2 regions of the Vibrio sp. TRT 17S01 genome follow, and region 2 is predicted to be linked to the other one. Evidence: predicted binding sites of a transcription regulator. Region 2 holds the regulator's gene; the other holds the start of a gene.
The links. The regulator PurR, encoded in region 2, represses purine synthesis genes. The targets are predictions, from matches to a motif close to TNANGNAAACGTTTNCNTNA.
Positions count from the first base shown of each region.

Region 1: a site for PurR is predicted at 4,798-4,817, ahead of ACQEXS_RS07070 (formate--tetrahydrofolate ligase). Genes of this name have one in related genera too.

Region 1 covers NZ_JBNJOG010000003.1:317,253-333,698, reverse strand. The annotation lists gene ACQEXS_RS07090 (ATP-binding protein) at 1-88, opposite strand, end outside; gene ACQEXS_RS07085 (extracellular solute-binding protein) at 85-1,335, opposite strand; gene ACQEXS_RS07080 (MFS transporter) at 1,679-3,058, shown strand; partial or broken gene pyk (pyruvate kinase) at 3,145-4,521, shown strand; gene ACQEXS_RS07070 (formate--tetrahydrofolate ligase) at 4,846-6,594, shown strand; gene msrB (peptide-methionine (R)-S-oxide reductase MsrB) at 6,727-7,866, shown strand; gene dbpA (ATP-dependent RNA helicase DbpA) at 7,929-9,305, opposite strand; gene folE (GTP cyclohydrolase I FolE) at 9,409-10,062, opposite strand; gene moeA (molybdopterin molybdotransferase MoeA) at 10,213-11,448, shown strand; gene moeB (molybdopterin-synthase adenylyltransferase MoeB) at 11,457-12,206, shown strand; gene ACQEXS_RS07040 (LruC domain-containing protein) at 12,389-14,506, shown strand; gene ACQEXS_RS07035 (hypothetical protein) at 14,507-14,998, shown strand; gene ACQEXS_RS07030 (hypothetical protein) at 15,059-15,364, shown strand; gene ACQEXS_RS07025 (sulfurtransferase) at 15,434-16,261, shown strand; gene ACQEXS_RS07020 (OmpA family protein) at 16,324-16,446, opposite strand, start outside.
Region 2 covers NZ_JBNJOG010000001.1:193,443-209,888, forward strand. The annotation lists gene ACQEXS_RS00840 (DUF2007 domain-containing protein) at 1-142, opposite strand, end outside; gene ACQEXS_RS00845 (TVP38/TMEM64 family protein) at 142-834, opposite strand; gene ACQEXS_RS00850 (TfoX/Sxy family DNA transformation protein) at 1,010-1,600, opposite strand; cyclic di-GMP riboswitch class I at 1,709-1,794, opposite strand; gene purR (HTH-type transcriptional repressor PurR) at 1,937-2,944, opposite strand; gene torD (molecular chaperone TorD) at 3,175-3,822, opposite strand; gene torR (two-component system response regulator TorR) at 4,061-4,774, shown strand; gene elyC (envelope biogenesis factor ElyC) at 4,847-5,650, opposite strand; gene cmoM (tRNA uridine 5-oxyacetic acid(34) methyltransferase CmoM) at 5,766-6,548, shown strand; gene mukF (chromosome partition protein MukF) at 6,561-7,898, shown strand; gene mukE (chromosome partition protein MukE) at 7,879-8,601, shown strand; gene mukB (chromosome partition protein MukB) at 8,598-13,073, shown strand; gene ACQEXS_RS00895 (hypothetical protein) at 13,296-13,829, shown strand; gene ACQEXS_RS00900 (Imm49 family immunity protein) at 13,829-14,047, shown strand; gene ACQEXS_RS00905 (Imm49 family immunity protein) at 14,393-15,097, shown strand; gene ACQEXS_RS00910 (alpha-L-glutamate ligase-like protein) at 15,163-16,131, opposite strand; gene ACQEXS_RS00915 (inactive transglutaminase family protein) at 16,135-16,446, opposite strand, start outside.

The DNA of each region.
Region 1 (16,446 bases), on a different contig from region 2:
ACGCAACGATACTTACTACGGTTAAAAGCAGCGTAGAACATGCAAAAGCGATAACAAGCTTGGTCCCTATCGTATTGTATTTCTTCACGGCATTAACTCTTGTTGAATTGCACGCAGATCTTGCTGAACCAGCTCAAGATTCTTGTCGAGCTTACTGTTTAGTCGATAGTTAAACTCGGCTATCATCGCCTCTTTTTTGCCACTCAATAGATTGGAGTCCTGTTCAAGCGCATTCAATTGTTGGCTTAATTGTTGTATCTCTTTCTCGCTGACAGGGAGCGTGAATAGTATTTTCGCTACTTGCTCTAATCGTTGTTGCTGTTTGGGAAAATCTTGGAATTGTTTTTGAAGCTTAATGATACTCGCCCAGCTATCTTGTAATCCTGGTAGCCTTTGGGTAATCGCGTTGTCGAAGATTTGGTTAACTAAGGTTTCCCTTTCCATTACAATCGCCAAATCAAGGCTTGGTATTTTCTGGTTGAACAATTCTGGATTGTTGAGCGCGTGTTTCGAGAAACTGATCGTCTGTAGGTTTTGTTGAACAGAATCCGAAATTAAGAACTCAATAAACTGACGCACCGCTTCGTCGCTATCGTTTTTACTAATTTGAGCCACATAAGTTGGCATTAATGTAAAGTCTTTATCGTACGCAAATCCAAGGTGGTTAAAGCGCCTACTTAAGATCATCGCGTAACTATCGATGGTTGGCCCAATGGCAAATTGTCCTTTAGCCACATAATCACTCACACCAAAGCTACGCGAAGAGATGGTACCTAAGTTCGCACCTATGTTGAGCACGATGCGCCAACCTTGTTCCCAACCATATCGGGTTAAAATGCTTTCAATCATCATTTGTGTCGTACCTGAACGACTCGGCGTACTCATCGTAATATGCCCGAAGTAAGTCGGTGCCGTTAAGTCGATAAACGATTTAGGTAAAGGTAAATGATAGGTTTTTAAGTAGTCCTGATTCCAAATCACGCCCGCGCCTGAATAACCAATGCTCACTACTTTATCTTTCGGCGGTAATACGAATTCAGAAAGCCACTCTGGTGTAATGGTTTTGACAGGTGTTTGTGCTAATTGTGCTCGCCTTTCCAACTGTTGCATTAAAAAAGGCGACGAGCTTAAAACCATGTCGATGTCTTGAATAAAACGCTTGTTTAGCATTTGAATAGCAGACTGTGTTCGACGATGAATCACTTTGACTTCCGTATCAGGATGTTTGATTTTAAATTCCGAAATCAATCCTTCTATCGGCTCGCTGGAAAACGTCGTCAAAATCACCAACTCATTGTTTTTGCCAAAGGCTGAAGGCGCAACTAATCCGCACAAAATTAAACCTAATGACCATATCCTTTGCTTGAAACACTTTATCGCCACTTCACAAAAACCTTATTTAATGTGCGTTCACTCAAAATATCGCACTCTCATACAAAATAACCAAAGCGCTGAAATGGGTCATTGATGACGCAATGCCACATTCAATAATGATAATTTTACCAACTATCCTTCGTTTGCCACGATAAAAAGTCCCATTTCTGACCCGCCTACTTAAACGTTTTGAGTCATTTCTGCCTCAAATTGGTACTTTTGATAGAAAAATAAGTGCGTTGCATGATGCTCCCGCCAAAACAAATTGAGTTTTGTAACTTTGAGAAACATGGAGAGCAGCACTATGCTTAATTTCTTTAAAACTCGCCCAGACCAACCATTATCGGACGGTTCGAAAGAGGCGATGCAAGCGCGTTTTAAACGCTACCAATGGCAAGTATTTCTTGGGTTAGTGTTTGGATACGCAGTATTTTATGTTGTGCGAATGAGCCTTGGTGTTGTTAAAAAACCAATGCTAGACGCTGGGATTGTAACGATTGAAGAACTTGGTCTCATGGGCTCGGCGTTCTTCTTTACGTATGCAATTGGTAAGTTCTCGAACGGCTTCCTTTCTGACTATGCCAATATCGGCCGCTTTATGTCGTTCTCCCTTGTCTTGTCGGGTATAACAGCGATCCTGATGGGCATGAACACCGCTGGCTTATTCTTTATCCTACTTTGGGGTTTGAATGGTTGGTTCCAGTCTGTGGGCTCTGCGCCATCGTGTGTGTCACTGTTCCAATGGTTCTCTCCAAAACAACGTGGCAGTCGTTATTCTGTATGGGGTGGCTCACGTAACATTGGTGAAGGTATCACTTGGATCCTAACTGCCACACTAGTGAGCTACTTGGGCTGGCGTGCAGGTTTCATCGGTGCAGGTATCGCTGCTATTGCTGCTGCGTTATGCATGTTCCTAGCACTGAAAGATCGTCCACAAACCTACGGTTTGCCAGATGCAGCTACAGCATTTGACGAAGAGCCGGAAATTAAGAAGAAAAATGATCCAAAAGAAACTCGTAAAGCACAGCTTTTCATTCTTAAACAACCAGCTGTATGGCTAATTGCAGCAGCATGTGCCGCTATGTATGTCTCTCGTTACGCGATGTCTTCTTGGGCTGTGTTGTACCTACAAGAGTCCAAAGGTTACTCGTTAATTGATGCCGGTTTTGCAATGTCAACGTATCCAATTGCGGGCCTAGCAGGTGCAATTTTATCAGGCATTATTTCTGACAAAGTGTTCAACGCAAACCGTCATATCCCTACTCTACTTTACGGAATCGCAAACATCGCGGGTATGTGCCTGATGTTCTTTGGTCCGGATAACCGCGTTGTTGACGCTGTAGCACTCGGACTAATTGGTTTTGCAATTGGTGGTCTTGTTGTCTTCCTTGCTGGTCTTACCGCTTGTGACTTGATGCCAAAAAATGCAGTGGGCGCAGTAAAAGGGTTTATCGGTCTGTTCTCATACATCGCGGCATCAGCACAGGAAGTTATCTCTGCATCATTGATTACGATTACTGAAGTTGATGGTGTTAAACACTATGACTTTACCCAAGCACAGTACTTCTGGCTCGCGGCAGGTGTGGTATCACTCTTCTTAGCCCTAACGGTATGGAATGCTAAGAAAGTTGTTGATATTGATGCACCAGAAGCATCAGAAGCTCAGGTAAAACCTGCTAACTAACGCACTATCGCAGGGACTTAAGGCTCAGGTCCCTGCTTCCACTTTTTAGTTCCCCTTTTATATAGTGTCGTTATAGGTAGAAATTTATGTGTAAAACTAAAATTGTTGCAACGCTTGGCCCTGCCAGTGAAAGTCCTGAAATTCTAAGTCAATTAATTCAAGCTGGTGTGAACGTCGTTCGTCTTAACTTTTCTCATGGCACCGCTGAAGAACATATTGCAAGAGCACATCAGGTACGAAAAATAGCTTCCGAACTTAATCAACATGTTGGCGTGTTAGTAGACTTACAAGGTCCGAAAATTCGTATTGCTTGCTTTGAACAAGGTGCAATCCAGTTGGCTAGAGGTGATGAGTTTATTCTCGATGGCACGTTGGATGCGCAATCTGGTAACCAACAACGAGTAGGTTTGGATTATCCGCAGCTACTGCAAGACATCAAGCAGGGTGACACTCTATTGCTCGATGATGGACGCATCCAGTTATTGGTCAAAGAAGTAAATGCCGATCAACAGTGGGCTAAAACTGAAGTTTTAAATAGCGGCAAGCTTTCAAACCGTAAAGGAATCAACTTACTTGGTGGTGGCCTTTCGGCTCCAGCACTGACTGAAAAAGACAAACAGGACATTATCACTGCAGGCAAGCTGCAAGCCGATTTCCTAGCTGTCTCCTTCCCACGTAGCGCAGAAGATTTAGATTATGCCCGAGAGCTTGCAGTGGCAGCGGGATGCAATGCGCATATAGTCGCTAAAGTTGAACGAGCTGAAGTTGTGGCTAACCAGCAAGCGATGGATGATGTGATTAATGCATCCGATGTCATTATGGTTGCACGTGGTGATTTGGGGGTGGAGATCGGTGACGCTCGTCTTCCCTCTGTACAAAAGACGCTGATCGCACGCTCAAAGTTTCTAGGAAAGCCTGTTATTACCGCCACCCAAATGATGGAATCGATGATTGAAAACCCATTACCGACCCGCGCTGAAGTGCTGGATGTTGCGAATGCAATTATCGATGGTACCGATGCGATCATGTTATCTGCTGAATCCGCAGCGGGTCAGTACCCTGTTCAAGCAGTCGAAGCGATGGTACGCATCGCCAAAGGTGCGGAGCAAGAAATTGAATGCTCACACAATTGCTGGGAACACTTACAACACCTTTGTAATGATGCTGGTAAGAGTTTTGCCTTGTCATCGATGATCTCTGCTTCGAAAGTACACAATGATCTTGGTGTGGCTATTTTAACCAAGCATGGAGAAACGCCACTGCTCATGTCACGCTGTCAAAGCAAAGCCGCGATATGGGCGTTGAGTGATGACATACAGTTGCTTGCTAAGCTGTCCATTTTACGCGGTGTCGAGCCTGTGTATTTCACGCCTGAAGGCAGCAGTGAACAACTACCTAACCAAATCATTGAATCCCTCGAAAGCCGAGCGAAAACGCACCGTATCAATTCGATATTGATGACGCAACTGGATTCAGTTGAAGGTGTTGGCAACATCAATGTGTGTCGACTACTCCACTTGAAGAATCTCGAAGCGATTGCCGCCTAAGATCATTTAGCTATCCATTAATCACCCCATACCCTTGCTCCACAAGGACCCCCGTAGGGATTTTGGCCTGTCGTAAGACAGGTCTTTTTTTATTGATGTGACTCGCATTGTTTCTGACACATAAAATTTGGGTTAGAATTTAGCCCTTGCTATCGATAACACTTTACAAAGAATATTTTGTCGATATTATGCACACGCAAACGTTTTCCTCACCAGTTTTAGATATAGTTCGAGGTTTTTATGCTGTCAGACATCGAAATTTGCCGCGCTGCTAATTTGCTGCCAATTCAACAGATCGCAACGGATTGTGGGCTCCGAAAGAAAGAGTTTTATAGTCAAGGTAAATACAAGGCGAAAGTGTCGCTGGATGTATTGAAGCGTGTCAGTGACCATCCTTCGGGTAAGTTAGTCTTGGTTACTGCAATCACTCCTACACCTCTGGGAGAAGGAAAAACCGTTACGACAATTGGCTTGTCACAAGGCATACAACAACTTGGTCATTCAGTCATAGCGTGTATTCGCCAGCCTTCAATGGGACCTGTGTTTGGCGTAAAAGGCGGCGCAGCAGGCGGTGGCTATTCTCAAGTTGCACCAATGGAAGAGCTTAATCTTCATCTTACCGGTGATATCCATGCCGTCACCGCAGCACATAATTTAGCTTCTGCGGCGATTGATGCCCGTATCTATCACGAGCAGCGCAATGGCTATGAAGATTTTGAATGCCGTACAGGGTTGCCAGCTTTACGAATCGACCCAACACGCGTGACATGGAAGCGCGTTGTGGACCATAACGATCGCGCTTTAAGAATGGTCACTGTTGGTCAAAATGAAGCAGGTAAAACCATTAATGGTTACGAGCGGCAAGATGGTTTTGATATCTCAGCCGCTTCCGAGCTGATGGCAATATTGGCTCTTGCTTCGGATTTGAAAGACTTACGAGCCCGCATTGGTCGTATTGTTGTGGCTTATTCTGAAAACAACACCCCTATTACAACTGAAGATCTTCAAGTTGCAGGTGCTATGGCTGTGAGCATGAAAGAGGCCATTCAACCTACATTGATGCAAACACTTGAAGGTGTACCAACACTGATTCATGCCGGTCCATTCGCAAATATCGCGCACGGAAACTCTTCTATCATTGCTGACAAGATCGCGACAAAACTGTCTGAATACACGGTGACTGAAGGTGGATTTGGTTCCGATATGGGTTTTGAAAAAGCGTGTAACATCAAGGCTCAGGCTTCTGGGCAAGCGCCGGATTGTGCTGTTATCGTTGCAACACTACGTGGATTAAAAGCCAACTCTGGTTTGTATGATTTAAAACCGGGTCAACCTATCCCATCAAGCTTATTCGAAAAAGATGATAAAGCATTAAAAGCTGGCTTTGATAACCTCAAATGGCACATTAATAATGTTAATAAGTACGGAATCCCGGCTGTGGTTGCAATTAACCGTTTCCCACAAGACAGCGAAGAAGAATTACAAGCATTAAAGCAAATGGTTGAAGGTCTTCCAAACGATGTTGAAGTGGAGATCAGCGAAGGATTTTCTTCTGGCGGTAAAGGCACACAAGAACTTGCACGTAAAGTGGTGCGTCAATGTGATAAAACGACCCAATTTAAGCCGCTTTATGCCCTTTCTCAATCCACAGAAGAAAAACTCATGGCCGTTGCTGAATGTGGTTACGGTGCGTCAGGCATCGTATTGAGTGAAACCGCGAAACAGCAACTTGCTCAGTTGAAAGCCCAAGGTTTTGACGACTTGGCTGTATGTATGGCAAAAACACCATTATCCATTACCACAGATGGCTCAATAAAAGGTGCCCCTGAGCATTTTGATGTTCCAGTTAGGGAGCTTAAGCTCTGCGCTGGCGCAGGGTTTATCTACGCACTGTGTGGCAATGTGATGACCATGCCGGGGCTGCCTGATAAACCAGCATTTATGAATTTAGACCTCGATGATGATGGTAATATCGTGGGATTAAGTTAGTAAATAAGCGGGGAATTTTCCCCGCTTTTTTTTGCTTCGTTGTTTGGTGAACAAATTAAATGGATCTCTGTGCAAGTTTTTTGCCTCAACCACGTTCTATTAAAGAGATAAACGTTCATTAGTGAGGTAACAATGAAAGTGAAGTCTCGTTTTCTACTTGCGATTTTTACGACGCTTGTAGTCGCCGTCTCTTTCCTCTCCCAAGCTGGCAGCGAAAATCAGCCAAAGTTGGCCAGCGCAAGTGCATTGGAAACTGCCACATTAGCTGGTGGTTGTTTTTGGTGTACAGAATCTGACTTGGAAAAGCTTGACGGTGTGGTCGATGTTGTCTCTGGTTATGCCGGAGGGACGTTAGATAATCCAACCTATAAACAAGTCTCATCGGGTAAAAGCGGACATATTGAAGTCATACAAGTGACTTATGACCCAAATGTTGTTACCTATGAGCAAGTTTTAGACCAATTGTTTAGGCATATTGACCCGACCGACGATAAAGGTTCATTTGTAGATCGTGGCCCTCAATATCGTCCTGCCATTTTTTACCACAATGAACAACAGAAACAGATCGCTACCGACTTTATGGCAGAAATTGAACAGCTCGGTATCTTTGGTAAACCGTTAAAAACGGAGCTCATCAAATACAGCTCATTTTGGCCTGCTGAAGCGTATCACCAAGATTACTATAAGCGAAATAAGGTCCGCTATAACTATTACCGTTATGGCTCAGGACGCGATCAATACCTAGATGAAATTTTCGGTGAAAATAGAGAAGAGAATCCAAAGACATTGCGTATGTTAATCGATGAAAACAAACATCTGCCAAAGGTTAAAGCGTACAGTAAGCCGTCTGATCGCAAAATTCGTGAGATGCTTAGTGATACGCAATATTACGTGACTCAAAAAGATGGCACCGAGCGTGCGTTCCAAAACGAATATTGGGATAACAAAGCTGAGGGCATTTACGTTGATATCGTAACGGGTGAACCGCTATTCTCTTCGACTGATAAGTACAAATCAGGGACGGGATGGCCAAGTTTTACTAAGCCAATTAATGAAGGTTACATTGTCACTGATACTGATTACAAATTGGTGTATCCAAGAACCGAAGTCAGAAGTCGTTTTGGCGACTCACACCTTGGGCATGTATTCAAAGATGGGCCAGCACCAACGGGTTTGCGCTACTGCATGAATTCAGCGGCAATGAGATTTATCGCCAAAGAAGACATGGCAAAAGAAGGTTATGAAGACTACCTTTACTTATTCGACAGCTAATCCATCCAAATGTCGAAATAAAACAGCCAGTGGAATACACTGGCTGTTTTTATTGTGTTGAGTTATTTCATTACTCGCGCTTTGAAGCTACGCCCTTTCATTTTCCCTGTCTGAAGCTGTTTCAATGCAGGTTTAACAACTTCGTGCTCAACGGCAACATACGAAACCATCGGTAGTATGCTGATTTTACCGATGCGCTTGCCATCGATGCCCGCTTGTTTTGTGAGTGCACCTAAAATATCCCCTGCTCTCACTTTTTGCTTCTTCCCACCTAAAATTTGGATAGTTTGCATTTTCGGGTAGAAAGGTCTTTCGATCGGTTTTTCAGGAAGTTTCGAAGGTTCTAATACGACATCCATATACTCTTCGATGCGTGCAACACGATAAGCTTCTTTCTCACCAAAGAAACTGAATGCTGCACCTTTTGACCCCGCACGGCCTGTTCGACCTATGCGATGGACATGAACTTCTGGATCACGCGATAACTCAAAGTTAAATACTGCATCTAGGTTATCAACATCTAAGCCACGCGCTGCGACATCAGTTGCGACCAGAATTGAAATGCTTTTATTTGCAAACATGGTCAATGCTTGTTCGCGCTCGCGCTGTTCCATGTCACCATGCAGCTCGACCACTGAGAATCCGCGATGTGATAATTCATCGGTCACATTCATTACTTCTTTTTTGGTGTTGCAAAATACGACGGAAGATTCAGGCTTATGAGTCAGCAATAAAGCTTCTAATGCATCATCACGTTGTTCAGTTGTATCTAGTTGATAAATATTCTGAGTAATGGTGGTGTGTTGATGAGTTGACTCAACTTGAATCATCTCAGGGTTTTGCATTACCTTCGTTGCAAGCGACTCGATATTTTTTGGAAAAGTTGCACTAAACAAAAGTGTTTGGCGATTGGCTGGTGCTTGAGCCAAAATCGCGTCAATTGCTTCCTCAAAACCCATTTCTAACATGCGATCGGCTTCGTCCAACACTAGTGTGTTGAGCTCATTAAGCTGAATACGACCTTTGGATAAGTGATCGAGGATGCGACCAGGCGTTCCAACGAGAATATGTGCGCCATGCTCAAGTGAACCAATTTGTGGTCCCATCGGCATACCGCCACACAAAGTCAGCACTTTAATATTGTGAATACCGCGTGCAAGTGTACGAACTTCTTTCGCAACTTGATCTGCGAGCTCACGTGTCGGACATAAAACAAGAGACTGTACTCGGAATCGTTTTACATTAAGGTTTGATAATAACCCCAATGAAAACGCTGCAGTTTTACCCGAACCCGTTTTCCCCTGACCAATAACATCCTTACCTTGTAAAATCACTGGTAGGCTTTGTTGTTGAATAGGCGTCATTTCGCTATAGCCCAATGACTTCAGGGTGTCTAATAGCTCAGGTTTTAGTGGCAGTGTATTAAAAGGAACAGTCACAATTTTTTCCTAATGTCTTTAATTTTGTGGGTTGCTAATGCAACTAAATTAAAAACCGCTTCGAATGGAAGCGGTTTTTATCAATCTCAATACGTCGTTCTAATTAACGTAAGCCATGTAAAAATTCATGGCGAGTGGCTGAGTTGGATTTAAATATTCCCCCCAGCGCAGTAGTTGTAGTTTCACTTGTTGCGTCCATCACACCACGAGATTTCACGCAGTAGTGAGTGGCATCAATGGTAACCGCTACATCATCTGATTCCAGCAAGGTTTGCAGCGCAACCAAAATTTGCTGCGTCATACGCTCTTGCACTTGTGGGCGCTGAGCAAAGAAACGAACAATGCGATTAATCTTCGAAAGACCAATGATTTTTCCACGTGGAATGTAAGCCACTGCGGCTTTTCCATCGATGGTAACAAGGTGGTGTTCGCAAGTACTGGTTACGGTAATGTCTTTCACACGAACCATCTCGCTGACATTCATCTTGTTTTCGATAACCGTAATTTTGGGGAAGTTATGATAGTCCAGACCAGAGAAAATCTCGTCAACGTACATCTTAGCAATACGCTGAGGGGTTTCTTCCAGACTGTCGTCAGACAGGTCTAATTCCAGTAGAGAAAGGATCTCACGCATGTGGTGCTCGATCTTTTCCTTTTTCTCTTCACGGTTAAACTGATTTGGAGACATTGGTGTCTCTAAACCTCGGCTTTCTAGCGCATCTTTTACTAACTTGGCTGATTCGCTAAGACCTGACATCGCACTTCCTCTTAAATACCCCTTTCGGATGGCTGACAAGGATACTCGGATTTTTGAATAATTACGACCATATTTTATTGGTGGTCATTCTTTCTAAACCCCTTTCTATGGTAGAGTTGGCCACAAATTACAATACAACAGGATATCTCCATGGGTTGCTGTGATGCTCCGGGCTTAATGCCGATTGAAGAAGCGATGGATAAAATGCTGTCGCAAATCAAACCAATTCAAACCACCTTGAAACTCCCCCTTGCAGATGCGTTAGGTTATGTATTAGCGGAAGACGTACTTTCGCCAATTTTCGTACCGCCTTTTGACAACTCGGCGATGGATGGTTATGCGGTTCGAATTGCCGACTTAAGCAAAAACAGTACCCTACCAATGGCAGGCAAGTCATTTGCTGGTCAGCCGTTTGAAGGCGACTGGCCGGAAGGCACCTGTATTCGCATTATGACTGGCGCAAAAATCCCGAATGGCTGTGATGCCGTCATCATGCAAGAAGAAACAGAAGTGACTGAGCAAGGCGTTTTATTTAAGCAAACGAACATTAAACCACAGAACAATATCCGACCAACGGGTGACGACATCAAGCAAGGCGATATGGTTCTGCCTAAAGGGGCGAAACTAACACCACGTGATATCCCGATGATCGCGTCACTCGGTATTAGCCATGTGACGGTTGTACGCAAACCCAAAGTCGCGTTCTTCTCAACCGGTGATGAACTGCGCTCACTTGGTGAATCTCTTGAAGATGGCCAGATTTACGACAGCAACCGTTATGGCATTAAACCGTTGATCGAAAACTTTGGCTGTGAAGCCATTGACCTTGGCATTATTCCTGATTGTCCAGCAACATTGAAAGCAACCTTCGAAAAAGCGCAATCCCTTGCAGATGTGGTCGTCACATCTGGTGGTGTGAGCGTTGGTGAAGCGGATTACACGAAAGACATTTTGGAGGAACTTGGTGAGATCGGCTTTTGGAAATTAGCGATTAAACCGGGCAAACCTTTTGCTTTTGGCAAGCTTAATACCGCCCTATTTTGCGGCCTTCCGGGTAACCCTGTCTCGGCAGTGTTAACAATGTATGTCTTGGTCCAACCTATGCTAGCAAAATTAGCTGGTCACACGGAATGGAAAGCACCTTTATCTATCCCTGCTGTTACCAAAACCGCATTTAAAAAAGCACCGGGGCGTACAGACTATCAACGTGGTATTTATACATTAAAAAATGGTCAGTTTGTGGTAGAGACAACCGGTAATCAAAGCTCTGGCGCATTTCGTTCGATGAGCCTGGCTAACTGCTTTGTTGTACTCGAGCGCGAGCGCGGCCGGGTTGACGTCGGCGAAACTGTCCAAATTCAACTGTTTAACGATACGTTATATTAGGAGTTCTTTTGGATATTCTGTCAGACAGTGAAATGCTCCGGTATAACCGGCAGATCATTCTTAAGCAATTCGATTTCGAAGGCCAAGAAGCGTTGAAACAAGCTTCGGTGTTAATCCTTGGGGCTGGCGGGCTTGGTTGTGCTTCTAGTCAATATTTGGCTACTGCAGGCGTTGGTAAGCTTACGTTGATTGATGATGATGTGGTCGAGTTGTCTAACTTACAACGGCAAGTACTTCACCACGATTGCGATATTGGTGTTAAAAAGGTGGATTCAGCCGCACAGACGTTGAGAGAACTTAATCCGCACATCACCGTAGAAACGGTTGATAAGCGCTTAACTGATGAAGATCTGATTCAACTTATTGAACAACATGACTTAGTTCTGGATGCTTCAGATAACGTTGATACACGTAATCAACTTAACAAGCTATGCTACCAAACCAAAACACCACTTGTTTCAGGCGCAGCAATTCGTATGGAAGGTCAAGTGAGTGTGTTTATGTATCAAGACAAAGATGAACCTTGTTACCAGTGTTTAAGCTCGCTGTTTGGCAGTAACGTACTATCGTGTGTGGAGGCTGGCGTGATGGCCCCTGTCGTTGGTATTGTCGGTGCGGTCCAAGCGATGGAAACAATTAAAGTATTAGCGAGCTACGGAACGCCAATGCAAGGTAAGATCCTTATGCTTGACGCGATGACCATGTCATGGCGCGAAATGAACTTGATGAAAATCCCCGCTTGCCCTGTCTGCTCATGATTCTCAATTTGGCAAAATGTTTTTATCGTTTTGCCAAATTTACTCTCTCATTATCGTTGTCAAAGTGAGAATGCGCCCATTCTTTATTTCGCAATTAGATTAAGTTTATATATATCAGTATCTTATAGCTTGGCATGTTACTTGTTTAGTATCTTCCAACGTCATTTGGAAGGAGACTGACAATGCCAAAATTACTGATTCTTGTTTTCTCTATATTCTATTCTGCGCTCGCCATAGCGACTCCATTCGATATTTGTCCAAGTAAAGCGTATTTATTTCAAGCAAATCCCGTTCAGGTTTACGGTGTCAACCTCGTTACAGGACAAACATCACTACTGGAAAGTGATACGGGCATTAATGCTAATATCAATGCGGTTGGTTTCGACTTTCAAGACCGTTATATATATGGATACGATACGTCGAATAAACGTCTCGTTAGATTAGGAAAAGACTTCCAAGCACAAATTTTAAATACATCGGGTTTACCCACTGACCATACATTTTTCGTCGGTGACGTTTATGAGCATGTTTTCTACCTTTATCGTAAAGGAAAAGGAATTTTCAAAGTTGATTTGAGTCCACTGGATAGCGATCCAAATGCGGTGCTTGAGGTTATAAAGATTAGCTCGATTGCAACGGTTTCTCTTACTGATTTTGCCTTCCACCCCGGAGATGGCAACCTTTATGGTGTCGATAATTCGACGGGGAATTTATACCGCTTCGATACAGATGTGGGTGGTGAAATATACATCGGAAATGTGGGTGTTACCGGAACATTTGGTGCTGGTTACTTTGACGTTAATGGCTATTACTACATATCACGCAATTCAGATGGGAACATCTATCGTATTGACCTGTCCAGCCAAGACAATATTGATAATGGCATTGTAACAGCAGTTAAATTTGCCGATGGTCCAAGCTCTAACCAGAATGATGGCGCGCGCTGTGCGAATGCGCCCGTGATTGACGAAGATTCGACCATTGATTTTGGTGACGCACCCGACTCTTACGTGACACTTCTAGCTTCAAATGGTCCTCGTCATGCTATTGATGGAATCACCTGGCTTGGAAACGTTTCGCCGGATGGCGAGCAAGATGGATTACTTGCACCGCTTAATGATAATAAAGCCGGATATGCAGATGAAGATGGTGTCGGATTTGTTACCGCAATTGAGGCAGGAACGGATGCAATTGTTGTTGTTCAAGCATCCACGACTGGCTATCTCTCTGCATGGTTTGACTGGAACCAAGATGGTGACTTTGACGATGCAGGAGAAAAAGTATTTAGTGATGTTTCGCTAACTGCAGGTAGCAATACTCTGTTTTACCCAGTCCCAAATAGTGCAGTCATGGGAGAAACGTGGACACGCTTTCGCTTTAGTCAACAGACCGGATTGGATTATTTCGGTGGTGCGCAGTCTGGCGAAGTGGAAGATCACCAAATTTTAATATCCGTCGATGGTGTTGCCATTCGCTATTACCCAAGCGCATCTGAATATGCGACGGTCGCTTTTGAAGATAACTGGCCATTTACTGTCGATTACGATATGAATGATGTCGTTATTCGTTACCGTGTAACTGAAACATTAACTGATGGTACAGTGACTCAATCAAAAATCGAAGGTTACCTTGCTGCTTACGGTGCAGGTTTTCACAATGGATTTGCTGTTCGTCTTGCTGGGCTGGCTCGTGCTGATATCGACGAAGCATTGACGCGTCAGCTGCATAATGGCGTGCAATTAGCGCATTCTGGACTTGAAGCCGACTCTTCTGAAGCCATATTTATCATTTCAAATAAGTTGTCTGACTATGTGAGCGTCAGCTGTGAATACTTCCGCACCTTATCGAACTGTCATGAGTCGTTAAACTTTTCTTTTACGATAAATATTACGTTAAAAGATGGTGCCGATACGTCTGAGTTAATGGCAATGCCTTATGACCCATTTATTTTTGCCACTCCCGGGTATTATCACGGTGAAGGGCTTCCTTTTCAGCCGGGTCGTTCATGGGAAGTCCATTTAGCCGACCACGCACCGACTGAAAAATTCGATTCAGATAATTTATTAGGTTTAGGGGAAGACTCAAGCAATTCCGTTACTGGTCGATACTTCAAAACCAATACTAATTTACCATTTGCGCTCATGGTTACTGACGAATGGAAATGGCCGCTAGAAAAGGTTGATTTAGTAAATGCTTATCCAGACTTTGCGGCTTACGCAGAATCTGGTGGTCAGCAAAAACAGAATTGGTACTTACTACAAAATGCAGTCACTAGCCGCATTTACCAAGAGGGAGAATAAATGATGAAATATGCATGTCCAATAATCACTCTTATCTTATTCATATTGGGTTGTGGCGGCGGCGGTGATGACACAAGGAGCACTGCTGACACCAATGATACAAGTAATTCAACCGTCACGGCTCCCGAAACATCGACTCAGCCGCCGATAACTGACGTTATGCCACTACGCTATATGAATGAATTAGTTGTGCCGGAGAATTTTGACTACAACCCAGTTGAGGGGCATGTTTTCAACATCGATATCAGCAGTTATTCAACTAACAGAGCTTATGTTTCCATCTATGGGCAATTTGAACAGAACGCAGATGGTAGCTATACCCCAGTCTATAATTCAAAGCTAACCGCTGGTTCATTGAACAATGGAGTCGCCAAGCTGGATTTCTGTATCAAAGAATCTCAGGCTAGTTTGTTAGCAGAAGTTTGGTTTTATGACGGTAGTTCCCCGTTACAAAAAACCTTAAACGGAAATCAAAGTTCTTGGATTTATTGAACTTGTTTTTCTACCTGACTCGCTATAGTAAGGTCAGTGTATCTATTATTTAGAGACGATATGAATAGTCCTAAGGTATATCTGGCCATGCTAATAGCAGCAGTAATCGTTTTAATGATACTGAGCTTTAGCTTGCAGCAAAAAAATGTACATGAATTTTCCGCAAAGGTAACGGCTAATACGCTCACTCAATCTTTAGATGGTCAAAGGCGATACTTAAATATAATAACGCAAACTAATGAGCCGCTATTAATTCACGTTGTGGCAAGCTTGTATTGCCCCGTGGGCTCTAATGTTCGCATACAAAAAGAAACCACATCTTTTGGAGATGAGGTCTACAAAGTTCTTCATTGCAATCCAGAATAAACTTAAAACTCACATTTCGTCGCTACAACTATGTTTAAATAGCAATATAAGAAAAGTTTTGAGGTGATCATGATGATACTAGTAACGGCTGAGTGGCTTTTTAACCGACTGGGAGAGGAGCGAGTTATTCCCCTTGATTGTAGTATTGATTTCAAGATCCCTTCTGAGAACGAGAAGGATACTGAAAACCTCATCCCTAACTCAATTCGCTTTGATTATGACAAAGAGTTTTGCGAACCATCCACCTCCCTTCCCCACATGATGCCGAGCGAAGCTCGCTTTAATCAGTTAATGCAAGATAAAGGCATCAATAACGATTCAATTCTTGTTGTTTATGACAACAGTGGGACATTTGCTTCCCCACGAGCATGGTGGATGCTCAAGGCTATGGGGCACGAATATGTTTATGTGCTAGATGGTGGGCTGACTGAGTGGAAAGCTCATGGTTACGAAACGACTCGATGTTATCGAAGTGTTGAATCCGATGGTGATTTTTCTGGAGTGTTATCTCCAGATTATTTTGTTGATGCCGCTACCGTTCTAAAGGCTATTGATAGACCGGATATTCAAACGGTTGATGCGCGTTCTCAAGCTCGTTTCGATGCTGAAGTACCAGAACCTCGTGAAGGAATACGTAGTGGGCATATTCCTCGTTCAGTGTGTCAGCCTTTTGCTGAATTAATGAACGGGCATAAGTTAAAAACAGTCCAAGCACTTGAACCAATAATTAAAGCTAAGCTTAAACAAGACAAAACGCAGTATATTTTTAGCTGTGGCTCTGGTGTGACCGCTTGTATCGTCCTTTTAGCAGCAAAGTTATGCGGTTATGAACAATTGTCGATATATGATGGTTCATGGACTGAATGGGGACAGAGATTGGATCTTCCTGTCGAATAAACAGAAGCCAGTGACAATCACTGGCTTTTTAATGTACGTTGAAATCTATTCAATGGTAAATGTTACTGCTTGACGGTTAATACGACACGACGATTACAACCAGTTGCTAGATTTTGTTCTACTTGGCATATTGGCGCGCTTTCGCCAAATGCTTTTTCTACGATTCGATTACCCTGTTTCAAGTT
Region 2 (16,446 bases):
CATTGGTCTCTGGTGATATAGGTAATTCGCCTTGCAAGCTAAAGATACCTTCTCCTCTAACCTCACAAGAGACATTCTGAGTTTTTAAAAGCTCACACAGAATGTGAGCTTCGGTTGGGTTTTTGGCAATGTAGATTTTCACTACGCTTTTCCATTCTCCGCTGAAGGTGAGACGCGAATTTTCGCCATGATCCATTTAGCAATGACTGGGAATAAGCCAAGCAGAGCAAAAGAAACTAAGACTGATGGAGAAACAATACCGGATAGGCTTTCAATTTGCGCAAGCTGTGTACCTGCATTAAGGTAGACGGCCGTTCCTGGGAGCATGCCAAGTTGGCTTACCAAATAAAATCGCAACGTTGTGATTGGTGTTAACCCCATTAGTAGGTTTATGAGGAAAAAAGGAAAAACTGGAATTAAACGTAGAGAGAATAGGTAGAATGCCCCGTCTTTTTCAACCCCATTGTTAATTGCAGTCAACTTATCACCAAACTTACTTTGCACCCACTCTCGTAATAAGAAGCGGCTACTCAAAAAGGCGAGCGTCGCACCGATCGTGCTGGCAAATGAGACAAGCAGTAAACTAGTCCAAAACCCAAATAAAGCGGCGCCAAGCAATGTCACCACTGCCGCTCCAGGAATAGAAAAGGCAGTGATGGCAACATAGGCAAAGAAATAGGTTGTTGCTGCAATGAAGAAATTGTTTTCAATAAAGTTTGCTAGTTCAAGCTGCTGAGCTTTTGCGTTTTCGAGTGTGAGATGTTGGCCGAAATTCATTGCCAGAAATATGATGGTCACAACCAGTAATACACCAAGAATGAGTTTTTTATTCATACAGATAGCTCCCATGACCAATTGGCTCAATTAACAAAAAAAGAAACATAAAAAAGTAACAATAGCATTTAGTTTTAAATGGTAGTACTAAGCTATTAGAACAGGGAGAGGGGCAAAAAATTTCAAATAATAAAAAACCAGCGACGAGCGCTGGTTTTTATTGGTCAATATAGAGTTACTTCAAGCTACTCATTAATTCTTCACGTCGGTTTTGAGGGATCACCGACCAATGAGTGCCTTTAATTGCTCCTTCCAAAGCCCACAGCAGTTCAATGCTGACATCTGAGGAATGAGTCTGCTGAATCGCTTTAAACGCTTCTACTGCGCCTTTCTCTTCCAAATTCTCGACTGAATCAATACCTGCTTTTTTGAGCATGCGCTCTGTAGCAAGTCTTAGGTTAGGAAGATCTTTTAAGCGTTCAGGTTTAGCCTTCGCTTGAGTTGTTTTCTCTTGTTTTGCAACGACTAGCGCTTTTTGAGCTAGAGAGATAATACGTTCTTTATCGTCATACCATGCTTCTGGCATAGCGAAGTATTTAGTGACAACCGGGAAGCCGCGTTTTTTATAAACATAAGGCTCTAACCCTTGAGATTTAAACATTTCCGCGGACTGCTCGTCTGCTCTGATGTGTAACTTATCGTTTACCACCAATGCGAACATAGTGCTGTCTGCGAAAACTCCAAAGCCACCAAACATTGAACGAGATTTTATGCGCCCTAGTTGTTCAAAGAGTCGCATTGAGTCTTTTAGTACTGGTTTATCCATGCTGTAAATTCTCGGTGTATAGTTATACGCCACCAATGCAGGTCCGAGAGATTAGCAAAATAATGCAGATGTATTGTCAGTAAGGAGTTAACAGTTTGCATTTTTGCCATCGGCAACCCCGCTACCTTGCAGTTTCCTGTGTAGGCCGGAGGCTTTGCGTCCCATCCTTTCGGATTGGTTTGCCCTGTGCGTGGCTTAATTTATTCCACTAAAGAATAAATAATATTTGAGGTAAGTATCACACTCTGATGGTCTAAATGTGATCTTAATTCAGATATTTACTTGTTTGTTGTGTTTGGTTGGCAGAAAAAGCCGATACCGAACAGTACAAAGTTACTAGCTATTGATTTTTTTAACAGTATTTCGCTCGACAATTTCGGGATGCATCTCAAAAACACGTTTTTCATGTTCTTTGTCTTTGATTCGTTCCAGTAATATTTCGAACGCGTTTTTACCAACACGGCGCTTTGGTTGGTGAACGGTTGTGAGTGGTGGCGAGAAATACTCTGCAAGTTCAATATTGTCATAGCCAATAACAGACATATCTTCAGGAATGCGGATTCCTTTCTGTTGAAGGCGGCTCATTAAGCCTAATGCCATAGTGTCATTAAAGCAGAATATTGCAGTTGGTTTCTTGTCCATGGCGACAATTTTATCCGCAGCCAATACCGCAGTGTCACACTCAAAGTTACCTTCAAGGATCCAGTCTTCATTGACGGCTAAATTGGCTTCTTTCATCGCGCGTTTGTAGCCTAGAATACGTTCTTGGCAGGCAGCTTTTTCAAAATGGCCACTGAGACAAGCAATATCTGTGTGCCCGTGGTTAATCAGATATTTCGTGGCAAGGTAGCCACCTTCTTCAGAATTGTCGATGATCTTATCAGCTTGCGAGCTTTCTGGGCCCCAATCCATCACTACTTTTGGGATGTCAGCGTGACGATCGAGCATTTCACTCAGTTCTTCTGTTAGGTCAGAACACATCACCAAGATGCCATCTACGCGCTTTTCCGCAAGCATACGAATGTAATCTCGTTGTTTTTCGTAAATACCACCTGTATTACACAGGATAAGTGTATAACCTTGGCGATAGCAGTAACTTTCTACGCCATCAATCACTTCTGAGAAAAACAGGTTTGTAGATTGGGTAACAAGCATACCGATCGTGCGAGTCGTGTTGCATTTTAAGCTACGAGCAACCGCACTCGGAGCGTAGTTTAGCTCCTTGACGGCTTCCATCACTTTTTCTTGAGTCGCTTCAGCAACAAATCGAGTTTTGTTGATCACATGAGAAACGGTGGTGGTAGATACGCCAGCAAGGCGAGCTACATCTTTTATAGTGGCCATAGGTTTGTCCTGTCGATGACTGCCACAAATCTCTATTCTGATTTTAGAATAATTTGGCAGAAAGTATCAGAAACACAAAAACCGCTTTTAAAGAGCGGTTTGTATTTTACATTATTCGTTTTTATCGTTTGCGGTCTCGATTTTAGACCGCCAAATTCTCACTGGCAAATAAAAATAGCAATTAAGCTCGTGCTTAAATCACAATTTAACTAACCATAAAGCTGACTTGATTAGTTACCAGCTAAATAAACGCAATCTAACTCAAGAAATGCAATGGTTAGTTGGCTAATCGCAGCGTAAAAACCAAATTCGTCCAAAGACTGACACTTATCACTAAATTGAGGTGTCCAATTTAGAATGTGTTTCTTAATAAATTGCTCTTGTTCTGCAAGTGCTTCTTCCATGTGGCGCTCTTGTTCAAGCTCATTAGAACGAATGATCAGGTTGCCGAGAAAGTCGAGTTCAATAGCAATATGGTCAGCAGGTTCATTTAGGTTTTTATCGATAGCAATGCCGTGCTGCTCCATGATGGTTTGCATTTCTTTAGCTGGCTCATCATTTAAAAGACCGGATTTACCCACGTACATAGATGCATATGGTAGGGCGGAATCCTTATCCGACTTCAAGAAAATGTCACAAAAGTCTGCCGCTAATTCTAACTGTGCATCTTCGCGATCCATTAAGCGGTTTAGAGCGTCAATCAACTTGTCTGACGCGGTTTTTAAGCTTTCGTTTTCGCCCAATCCAGTCAAAAAAGCGCGAATTTCTGGTGAATGATATTGTTCAATATCTGTTTCTGTTAGCTCTCTAGCAAACACACTTGATAGCCACCAGTATATTTCTGCTCGCTTTTCATTAAACGCCTTGATTTCTTGCATTATGCGCGACTCCTAGTATCGGTATATAGTTAGTTTAACGAATAAAAATGAATAGCGGTAATATGTGTTGTGACAAATAAAGCCCAATTATTCGAAAATATGAACCGTTGGTCGACATTTGTTCTGAATCAAGAAAAAATCACCTTTCTTGATTTTAGAATGATAAAAGCTAGATATGTTACGAATTATGAATAGAATATAACGGCAAATAATTCCATATACAATATGAGTAGTGTAGATGAGCTATCACGTACTAGTAGTTGAAGATGATGCGGTCACTCGCAGTAAACTGGCAGGCTACTTTCAGAATGAAGGTTACTCTGTCAGCGAGGCTGATAGTGGTGAAAAAATGCGCGAGATGCTACAGGCCAATGAAATTGACCTAGTTATGTTAGACATTAATCTTCCAGGAGAAGATGGTCTGATGCTTACTCGTGAGCTTCGCAGTCAGTCTGATATTGGGATTATCCTGGTGACAGGACGCACGGATAGCATTGATAAAATCGTTGGCCTCGAAATGGGTGCAGACGACTACGTAACAAAACCTTTTGAGCTGCGTGAGCTATTGGTTCGAGTGAAGAACCTATTATGGCGTATATCTAATGCTCGAAATGGCTCTGAGCGAGATGACGCGAAGAAGCAAGATGAAAATGTGGTGCGTTTTGGAGAGTGGACGTTTGATATTCAGCGTCGAGCTCTGAGCCGAAATGGCGAACCCGTCAAATTAACCAAAGCAGAATACGAATTACTTGTCGCACTGTCTTCGTACCCTAACCAAGTCCTTAGTCGCGAACGTATTTTGAATATGATCAGTCACCGTGTTGATGCACCAAATGACCGTACGATTGATGTTCTGATCCGCCGTATGCGTGCGAAGATGGAGTTTGATCCGAAGAACCCACAAATTTTCGTTACCGTTCATGGTGAAGGTTACATGTTTGCTGGTGATTAATACCAAGGTATGAATCAAATAATATAAAAAGCCGAAGCATTTGCTTCGGCTTTTTGTTTTTTAATCTATGGATTAAACGTTACTTTGAGAAGATTCCAGCGCTTTTTCTTCGTAATCAGAAGCCCAATCGCGAAGTGTTTGCCAGATAGTTCCAAGCGTTTCATGCCAATAGCGCTCTGTTTGCTCTAAATAACGTGCTTTAGGCGCATATTTTTCCCAAAACTGAGAGACATTACTTTGTGCTAGATAGTTAGTTGGAGCAGGGTAAGGCGTTAGACCCGCGGAGTGAAATTCATTCAAAGCGCGATTCATATGGCTAGCTGAAGTGACAACAACCAGCTTTTTGCGTTGAACAAAGGCTGCAGCTTGTCTTGCTTCCTCCCAGGTATCTTTTGCCGTTTCCAGTAAGATAATATCAGATTTAGATACACCTAAGGCTAAGGCTACTTTTGCCATCATGCGAGCATTACTGACTTCTGAGCCTCCAGCATAGCCAGACAAGATCAATTTTGCGCCAGGGTACATACGTAAAATACGGATTCCCTCGCTCAAACGCATTAACCCAGCGCGGCTGAGTTCAGATGTGGGCGGGATTTTATCGTCCACCACATGACCACTGCCTAGTACCATGACGTAGTCGATCGATTCATCGACAGGGAAAAATGCAGAATATTGGCGCTCCAAAGGCATAAGAAGGCGTGAAGACACAGGTTGGAATGCGATCAAAAAGAGCCCAATGAATGAAAATAATACAATGAAACACCCAGTTTTCTGTTTACGTGTAAACATGATCAGCATTAAGCCAGCGAAACCGATGAAAAGCATCGCAGGTAATGGCATGAGCAAGGATGAAACCATTTTTTTCAGCTCAAACATACTTAAATAGTCCGAAAAAACATCAATTGATTATAAATTTAAGAGAAAGCCTCTTTATTCCTGCTTTCCTTGTGACAGAATAGCAGCACGATTAGTTATGATACCCCAAGCTGCTGTGACTGAAGATCGCAATTTCGACGATATTGCCCACAAATTTGCAAAAAATATTTACGGTTCAGGGAAAGGTGAGGTGCGCCAAGTGATTGTTTGGCAAGATCTTCAGCAAATTCTCTCTGAACTTAACGCTGAGAATAGCTCAATTTCCGTATTAGATGCGGGAGGTGGCTTGGCACAAATGTCGCAAAAGCTTGCTAAGCTCGGACATCAAATCACGTTATGTGATCTATCTTTTGAAATGCTGCAGCTTGCCAAGCAAGATATTGCAAAAAATGGCGTGCTTGAGCAGTATCGCCTGATTCATTCGCCAGTCCAATCGATCTCCGAACATATGGAAGAGCCGGTTGAACTTGTGATGTTCCACGCTGTGATGGAGTGGTTAGCTGACCCGCATACGGCGTTGCAAAAAGTTTTAGAGCAGGTTAAGCCCGGTGGTATTGCATCAGTGATGTTCTATAACCACCATGGCTTAGTCTATAAAAATGTAGTGTGTGGCAACCTACCGCATGTGCTTGATGGCATGCCACACCGGAAACGATTTAAATTACAGCCACAGAAAGGCTTAATTCCAGCCGATGTTTATCAATGGATTGAAGATGCTGGTTTTGAAATCTGTGGTAAATCTGGGATCCGCTGTTTTGCTGACTATATAGGAAATATGGAGTATATGGGGGATTACCAGTTTGAAGATGTACTGGCACTCGAACAAAAATTATGTCGACAAGAGCCATACCTCTCATTGGGTCGATACATTCATGTATGGGCCAAAAAAGAAAAATAAGCAGGAATAACAATGAGTGAGATGACTCAAAACGCTGCTGAACAACCCATCGATGAATTAGTTGGCTGGGTTAAACAGCATGACTTCTCATTGAGCCTAACCACTGAACGGCTGGCATTTCTAATTGCCATTGCTGTTTTGAGCAACGAAAGGTTTGATGAGGAGCTGGGTGAAGGGGAGTTACACGACGCCTTTACCATTGTCACTCGACTATTTGAGGACACCGGGGAAGCTTCTGCATTTCGTGCGAATAACGCCATTAACGAAATGGTGAAACAACGTCTTATCAGTCGCTTCACCAGTGAAGTGACTGATGGTGCAAGTATCTATCGATTGTCACCGCTGGCAATTGGGATTACTGATTACTATGTGCGCCATCGTGAGTTTTCAAAACTCAAGCTGTCGATTCAGTTGTCAATGGTGGCAGATGAAATGGCGAAAGCCATTGAAGCCGCACAAAAAGGTGGCACACCGGGGCATTGGAAGAAAAACGTTTATGGCGTACTAAAGTATTCTGTTGGTGAGATCTTTGATCAAATAGACCTTAACCAACGCGTCATGGACGAGCAACAGCGCTCAGTTAAAGAGCAAATTGCAGAACTGCTAAATAAAGACTGGCGCGATGCCATCAACAACTGTGAAGCACTGTTAACCGAAACGTCCACGACGCTTCGTGAACTGCAAGATACGCTTCAAGCAGCAGGGGATGAACTACAAACTCAAATCCTAGACATACAGGAAATTGTATACGGTGATGATGAGTTAGAGTTCATTGAAGAAACCCTGTTTGGCTTGCAGATGAAGCTCGACAGAATCACCAGTTGGGGTCAACAAGCGATTGATTTGTGGATTGGTTACGACCGCCACGTGCATAAGTTTATCCGTACTGCAATTGATATGGATAAAAACCGCGCGTTCAGCTCTCGTTTGCGTCAGTCTGTCAAAGATTACTTCGATATGCCTTGGTATCTGACTTACGCAGATGCTGAGCGTCTCACCGATCTCCGTGATGAAGCTCTTGTGCTTCGTGACGACGAAGTGACGGGCCATATTCCTCTTGAAGTTGAATATGAAGAGTTCCAACAGGTCAATGATGAGTTGTCAGAACGTATTGGCGATATGCTGCGTGTTCATAAAGAGCAGGGCACGCCAATCGATCTTGGTCTGGTATTGCGTGATTATCTTGCGCAGCACCCACGCACTCATCACTTCGATTTAGCACGTATCGTGATTGATCAAGCGGTTCGACTGGGTTACTCCGAGTCAGATTACAACGCTATCCAGCCAGATTGGCAGGCGATCAACGAATATGGTGCAAAGGTACAAGCAAATGTCATCGACCGATACTAATGAATACATGTCAGAGAATCTGGCAAAAGCAATTTCAAACCCTCTTTTCCCTGCACTGGACAGTATGCTGCGTGCTGGGCGTCATATCTCAAGTGAAGATCTCGATAACCATGCGTTATTGTCTGATTTTGAGGTTGAACTGGCGTCTTTTTATCAGCGATACAACACGGAGCTAGTCAAAGCACCAGAAGGTTTCTTCTATTTGCGCCCCCGTTCTACATCGTTGATTGGCCGCAGTGTTTTATCCGAATTGGATATGCTGGTGGGTAAAGTTCTGTGTTTCCTTTACTTAAGCCCAGAACGTTTGGCTCATGAGGGGATCTTTACCAACCAAGAACTGTACGAAGAGCTTTTGGCTCTGGCGGATGAAAAGAAACTGATGAAGCTGGTGACTAACCGTGCAACAGGCTCTGATCTCGACAAAGAAAAACTGTTTGAAAAAGTACGTACGTCTCTTAGACGTCTGCGCCGTCTGGGTATGATCATCAATATTGGTGAAACAGGCAAATTCAGCATCAGTGAGTCAGTGTTCCGTTTTGGTGCTGATGTACGCGTTGGTGATGACATGCGTGAAGCTCAGCTTCGTCTGATCCGTGACGGTGAAGCAGTGGTGCACACGAAAGAGCCAAGTCAAGGTAGCCTGCTATCTGAAGACGATGAGAACAATGACAACGAGCAAGCAGAATTAGAGGGTGAAGCATGATTGAAAGAGGTAAATATCAATCGCTGACCATGGTCAACTGGAACGGCTTCTTTGCTCGTACTTTTGATATTGATGAATTAGTTACCACACTCTCTGGTGGTAACGGCGCGGGTAAATCGACCACGATGGCGGCATTTATCACGGCGCTGATCCCAGATCAAACCTTACTTCACTTCCGTAACACAACGGAAGCGGGCAGTAGCCAATCATCTCGAGATAAAGGCCTATACGGTAAGCTTCAACCGGGAGCGTGTTATGCCTCTTTGGATGTGGTGAACTCACGCAAACAACGTTTGTTATTCGCGGTTAAGCTACAACAGGTAGCAGGTCGAGATAAAAAAGTCGACATCAAACCTTTCGTGATTCAAGGCCTACCGAGCCATGTTAAGCCGACTGATGTACTCATTGAGAATGTCTCGGACACCCAAGCGCGCGTTCGTCAGATCAACGAAGTGAAAGATGCAGTTGCGCAATATGAAGGTGTGCAGTTTAAGGCATTTAGCTCGATTGTTGACTACCACGCGCAAATGTTTGAGCTCGGGGTGATCCCTAAGAAGCTGCGTAATTCCAGCGACCGTTCTAAGTTCTACCGTCTTATTGAAGCCTCCCTTTATGGTGGTATTTCCAGCGCGATCACGCGTTCACTCCGTGACTACTTATTGCCACAAAATGGCGGGGTGAAGAAAGCATTCCAAGATATGGAATCTGCGCTGCGTGAAAACCGCATGACACTGGAAGCGATCAAAACCACACAGGCTGACCGCGATCTATTCAAACACCTGATCACGGAATCCACCAACTATGTTGCGGCAGACTATATGCGTCATGCTAATGACCGTCGTAACAAGTTAGAGCAAACATTGGCTCTTCGTGGTGAGCTATTTGGTTCGCGTGAGACTTTGGTTGAGCAAAATAATCTGCTTAACCGGGTACAAGAAGAACTCGAGTTGCTGATTGAGTCGGAAGCGGCACTAGAGCAAGATTACCAATCTGCGTCTGACCACCTTCAATTGGTGCAAAATGCGCTGCGTCAGCAAGAAAAAATTGCCCGTTATCAGGAAGATCTTGAAGAGCTCAATGAGCGCCTTGAAGAGCAGATGATGGTAGTCGAAGAAGCGAAAGAACGCGTGATGATGGCGGAAGAGCAATCCACAGTTGCGGAAGAAGAAGTGGATAGCCTGAAAACGCAACTTGCCGATTATCAGCAAGCGCTAGACGTACAACAAACGCGAGCACTGCAGTACCAACAAGCCGTCCAAGCGTTAGAGAAAGCGAAGCAATTACTGGGTAAAGAGAACCTCACGGCAGAGGCTGCGCAAGCATTGGTGTCTGATCTGAAAAGTCGGGAAACAGAGAACACCAATAAGCTCCTTGCAGTGAAACATAAGCTTGATATGTCCTCAGCGGCGGCTCAACAGTTCGATACCGCACTTAAACTGGTGAAGAGCATTGTTGGTGATATTGAACGCAAAGAGGCCTCAAGCCACGCTCAGTCTGCGATTTTGAAGGCGCGTGATGCAAATCAAGTGGTGCAAAATGAGCAGCAATGGCGTGCCCAACACCGTGATGTTGAGCGTAGCCTGAATCAACAGCGTTTGGCAAAAGAGTCAGCTGCGGCGTATCAAAAGCAATTTCAGATTGAATTGAACGATGAAGTGACGTTTGAACAAGAACGTGAACGTCATGCGATGCAAATTGAATCGCTTGAAGTTGCGCAAGAAGAGCTGCGTGAACAACGCAGTGAGCAGCGCCGTCTGGAGCAAGATGCAAGAGCTGAAATCAATAAGCTTGAAGCAATTGCGCCAACATGGATTGCCGCCAATGACGCACTAGAAGCGTTAAAAGAACAAAGTGGTGCGGACCTGTATGACAGTCAAGCAGTCATGTCACAGATGCAAGTGGTGTTGGAGCAAGAGAAAGAGCAATCTCTGGCAAAAGACAAGCTTGCCGAGCGCCGTACTCATTTAGAGGGCGAAATTGAACGTCTGGCTTCACCGGGTGGTTCAAATGATCCGCGCCTTAAAGGGTTAGCCGATACGTTAGGTGGTGTACTGCTGTCTGAAATTTATGACGACATTACCATCGACGATGCGCCATATTTCAGTGCGATGTACGGCCCAGCACGTCATGCGATTGTGGTTTCAGACTTATCTGGCATTGAAGAGAAACTGGTTGAGCTAGACGACTGTCCAGATGATCTCTACATCATTGAAGGTGATATTGACGCCTTTGATGACAGCTCATTCGACGCAGAAGAGTTGGAAGGGGCGGTTTGTGTTCGCATGAACGATCGCCAAATGCGTTACTCGCGTTTCCCTGAGATCCCATTGTTTGGCCGTGCAGCACGTGAACAGCGTCTTGAGTTGTTACGTAATGAGCGTGAAAAAGTGGTTGAGGAACATGCAAAAGCCGCATTTGACTCTCAAAAACTTCAGCGTTTGTACCAAGCGTTCAACAGTTTCGTGGCGAAACACATTCAGGTTGCGTTTGAAGCTGACCCAGAAAAAGCATTGCAAACGTTGCGTGATAAGCGCAACCAGCTTTCTCGTACCTTGGCTGATTTGGATGCAAAAGAGCAGCAACAACGTAGCCAACTGCTTAATAGCAAACAGGCGCTTTCTGCACTCGATAAACTGGCGTCAAGCATTAACCTAATTGAAGACGATTCATTGCAAGCGCGCTTTGATGAGCTGGAAGAGAAAATTAACCAGTTGTCAGAAGCCAAAGTGTTCTTAACCAGTCGCGGCAAAGCGATTGCAGAGCTGGAGAAGATCGCCTCTGCTTTAGAAGCGGACCCAGAGCAGTTCGATGCGCTAGAGGCCGAATACAAAGCGGCTGATATCAACTTACAAGAGTTGAAGAAACAAATTTTTGCGCTTTCTGATTTGGTGGAACGTCGTCATTACTTTGCGTATTCAGATTCTGTTGATTTGCTTAACCAAAGCAGCGAACTCAGTGAGCAGTTGAAAGCGAAGTTGGTGGAAGCTGAACGTATGCGAACTCGTACGCGTGACGAGCTGAAGCAAGCACAAAGTCAGATGAACCAATACAATCAGGTGTTGGCATCATTGAAGAGTTCTCATCAGGCGAAACTTGAAACTGTTCAGGAATTTAAGCAAGAGCTGCAAGAATTTGGTGTGACAGCGGATGAAGGCGCACAAGAGCGTGCAATTCGTCGCCGCGATGAGCTGCATGAGCGCTTACATACGTCTCGAGGACGTAAGAGTGAATACGAACGCACTATTACCTCGACAGAGCTCGAAATGAAAGGCGTGGCGAAACGTCTGAAAAAAGTACAAAAAGAGTACATTGAACTGCGGACATTCGTTGTCGCTGCCAAAGCTGGCTGGTGTTCAGTACTTCGCCTTGCGCGCGAAAACGATGTTGAGCGTCGCCTGCATAAACGTGAACTAGCGTACATGTCGGCGGGTGAGCTACGTTCTATGTCGGATAAATCATTAGGTGCGTTGCGTCTGGCTGTGGCTGACAATGATGACCTGCGCGATGCACTTCGTCTGTCTGAAGATAATGTGCATCCGGAGCGTAAAGTTCTGTTCTATATTGCGGTTTATCAACACCTTCGCGAACGTATCCGTCAGGATATTATTCGCACCGATGATCCGGTCGAAGCGATTGAAGAGATGGAAGTTGAGCTGGCACGTTTGACGGAAGAGTTGACTCAGCGTGAAAATCGCTTAGCAATCAGCTCTGAATCTGTGGCGAGCATCATCAAGAAAACCATCCAGCGTGAGCAAAACCGTATCCGAATGCTGAACCAAGGCTTGTCGAACATTGCCTTTGGTCAGGTGAAAGGTGTGCGTTTGAATGTGAAAGTACGCGAAAGCCACGAAGTACTGCTGAATGGTTTAGCGACTCAACAAGAACAGCATAAAGACTTGTTTGAATCAGCGCGTTATACCTTCTCTGAAGCGATGGCCAAGCTGTTTCAACGTGTGAACCCACATATTGATATGGGTCAGCGTTCGCCTCAGGTATTGGGTGAAGAGCTGTTGGATTACCGTAACTACCTTGAGCTAAGTATTGAAGTTAACCGTGGTTCTGATGGTTGGCTGCAAGCGGAGTCTGGCGCACTGTCTACTGGTGAAGCGATTGGTACCGGTCAGTCAATCCTGTTGATGGTAGTTCAAAGCTGGGAAGAAGAATCTCGTCGCTTACGCAGCAAAGACATTGTTCCATGTCGTTTACTGTTCCTTGATGAGGCGGCACGTCTGGATGCGAAGTCGATCTCAACCCTGTTTGAGCTGTGTGATCGTCTGGACATGCAATTGCTGATTGCAGCACCAGAAAACATCAGCCCAGAGAAGGGCACCACCTACAAATTGGTTCGTAAGGTCTTTAAAGATCATGAACACGTTCACGTGGTGGGGCTACGTGGCTTTGGTCAGGAAGAAAAGCCCGCCTTTTCATCAGGACAAGAGGATCCAGAACAAGAACTGGCTGAAGAGTTGTAAGCTGCGTTTACATTGAGAGAGTGAAATGGATCCCCGACATTGGTTCGGGGATTTTTTTATCCTCAATAAGCCCGCTAGTTCCTCTTGATATCAGGTATATTTTTGTAAATTGATGGGTGTTATAAATTTATCAATCAACCATTTGCCTTGTTAATCGCAGACTGTAGAGTGGTCTTATCGTACGAACTAAGATGCATCGCATGCAGTATCAAGGGTATTAATTTGAATCGAGATAAAAAAAACATAGCTACGCATATCGCAAATTTATCCGGAGAAGAGCGGTTGTATAAAGTAACGTTATCAAACTATTACAAAGTCAACCAGTATAGCTTGGAAGATACGACAGGAGAATTTTATAGTTTCAAATCAGGTTTCGAAAAACATTTTAAACTGCTGTGTATCGGCCACCACTTACCTTCAGTGTCGCGGGACGCAATTTATCAGCACCTGCAAAAGGCACAAGAATATGCCTTGCTCCGGTATAGAGAGCTAACTGCACCTAAGGATGAAACAATTCATTATCATTACCAAGGGCGTGATTTTTATGTCCAAGGGAAAGGTAAAGAGGTTAACGTTATAGAAAGTACTAATTGGATTAAGTTGATCTTTTTAACCATTGTTTCTGGGCGATATCAGGATCTGAATTTTCTAATGGGTATGCTGGCGAAAGGGCAAATAGAGTTTTTAAGTGAGCAATCTTACTTGATGAATCAGCTTTATGTGGCATCACAATTACTTTGGGCTTTTTTGATGTGATGAAAGCGATTCATAACCAAGATGAAATAGCTTTTCGAGCAGCGATGAAACGCGCTCTAGAGATGCATAAAGAGTGGTGGACTCACAGTGAAGATTTCAGCAACAACCCGAGTGGTTATATCGCATTTCCGTTACTAACAGCCACTAAGTACGCCAAAGAAAAGTATGGCTATTCGCTAGACTTTGAGTCTGATTATTTACCTATTGATCTTATTTAGTTGTGTAAAAACTTAAGTTATCACGAAGGCTTAAGTGGCTCTGTAATAAAAAACTTACGATATAAAATAGAGGTATATCGATGTACGATTTTCTCAACATTATTTCCCTGCTCGACTGGTGGAGTACGATGCGCTGGAAGGGCGGCCACAGGATCTCGTTAATCAGGTGAATCGTTGTATTGAGTCTTTTAATGTATTAAACCCAGAACGATATCCTCATATTATGTACTTGATTGCCGATGAATTAGTCGGTTATGCCGTGCAATGTGAGATTTTTGGATGTGCCCATTGGCAGGTTAAATGGTTGCTTAAAGAGGCGGTCGAGCTCATTTTAATATGGAGCGTATGCCCGGCAAGGAAATTACGTTTGAGTTGTTTGGTCAAACTCGCCGCCCTGTAGGGGAGAGTAAGTCACACTACACTCGTGATGCTCTTTGGCTTAATGCGCTTTGTCTTGCGGAGCTGGTGGGGGATAAAGATGCACAAACGGATCTACTGGCTTACCCAACAAATAATTTCCTCAATGTGGGCGCTATATCAACAGTGACCACAACGGTTGAATTTGTTGAGCTGTTTAAAGTGTTTTTCGCTCGAGAAAAAGACAAGCAAATTAAAAGTGATGTGTTTAATCGCTGCAATGCGTTGGCGCAACCCGGAGCAATATCAGCAATAGATACTGAGCTGGCGGAAACCTATGCTTGGTTTATGGAAATACCCCTGTTTCAGCTGATAGGTTACCACTGGGGAGTACAGCAGGAAACGCTTGAGGAAATTACTCAAGCTGCCATGCAGGCTAACTATGACTATTTTAGTGAAATTGCACCGCAGTCGGGCGAGGAGACAGGCCCTGAGTCGGACACACTAAATAACACTTATGCCATGTTGCACATTCATATATTGGCATTTCTGCGTGTGATTTATCTTCAGCGAGGAGAAACCGTTGGCTTTGACTCTCCGTTTTTACCTTTGTGGTTGATTAAAGGTGAAGGGCCTACTTTAACAGCATTAAATGAAACAATGCCCCATTTTGAACTTTCGATGTTTTCATAAAGCAACAAACAAAAAATCCCTCGACTAAATCGAGGGATTTTTATTTGAGACCTGAAAATGAGTGACTAAAAATCGGGCGTAGAGCCAAACTGTTTCATGGCGTAAGCCACGCGTTCATGCGCTTTAGGATATTCAGCCGGAGTACCAAGGTTTTCAATATGGTGCAGCCTTGGTAGCAAACCTGCGCCATTTGCTATCTGAATGGCTAAACCGGGACGTGCATTCAGTTCAAGCACCATTGGCCCTTCTTCTTTATCCAGCACCATATCCGTACCCATATAGCCAAGACCTGTCATTTCCCACGCACTCGCTGCGAGCGTTAATAGGCGCTCCCAGTGTGGGACTTGAAGGGTGGATAAATCTTTATCGGTATCTGGGTGATTCGCGATCGGTTGGTCAAATTGCACCGCGCGAATGGCTCGACCAGTAGCAATGTCAATACCAACGCCAACAGCGCCTTGGTGCAAGTTCGCTTTGCCGTCAGAGGCAGAAGTTGAGCAACGCATCATTGCCATCACTGGGTAGCCTTTAAATACGATAATACGTACATCAGGCACCCCTTCATAACTGAAACCTTCAAAGCAATCATCGAATTTGATGAGGTTTTCGACCACGGCAACGTCATTTTTACCACCAAGAGAGAACAGGCCAGCCAATGCGTTACTGATATGGCGTTCAACGTCTTCTTGGTTAATGGTCGAGCCAGATGGCTTGGTATAGACGCCATCTTTATGAGAGGTAATGACTAAGATGCCTTTACCACCACTGCCTTGAGCGGGCTTAATAACAAAGCCCGGCCAGTTTTTCACCATGTTGTGAATGCTTTTTACTTCAGCTTGGTTATGAATTACACCAATCAGTTTTGGCACCGTACAACCGGCTTGTTCTGCAATGATTTTGGTTTTTAACTTATCGTCCACCAATGGGTACTTAGAGCGATCATTGTATCGACCAATGTAACTGTGGTTACGTTGGTTCATACCCATGATGCCTTTTCGACGCAACTTAAACGGGGAGGTGAAGTTCGAAAACATCGATTAATCCTCCGCAAGTGGTTTAAAGCGGCGAAGCTCAGTTAAACGGTAACCTGTGTATGTACCAAGCAGCAAAATGCCAGCCAGCACAATCAGTTGAAGACCGATAAAGTTAAATGTTAGGTGTTGTACGTATGGGTTTGTCATTGCAAGATAAACCAGCACAGAGGTAAGCAATGAACCACCACCTTGGAGTACCACTTCTTTAGCACCTTCTTCTTCCCACAAAATCGACATACGTTCGATAGTCCAAGACAAGATGATCATTGGGAAGAAGGTAATAGAAAGCCCTTCAGTTAGGCCAATCTTAAACGC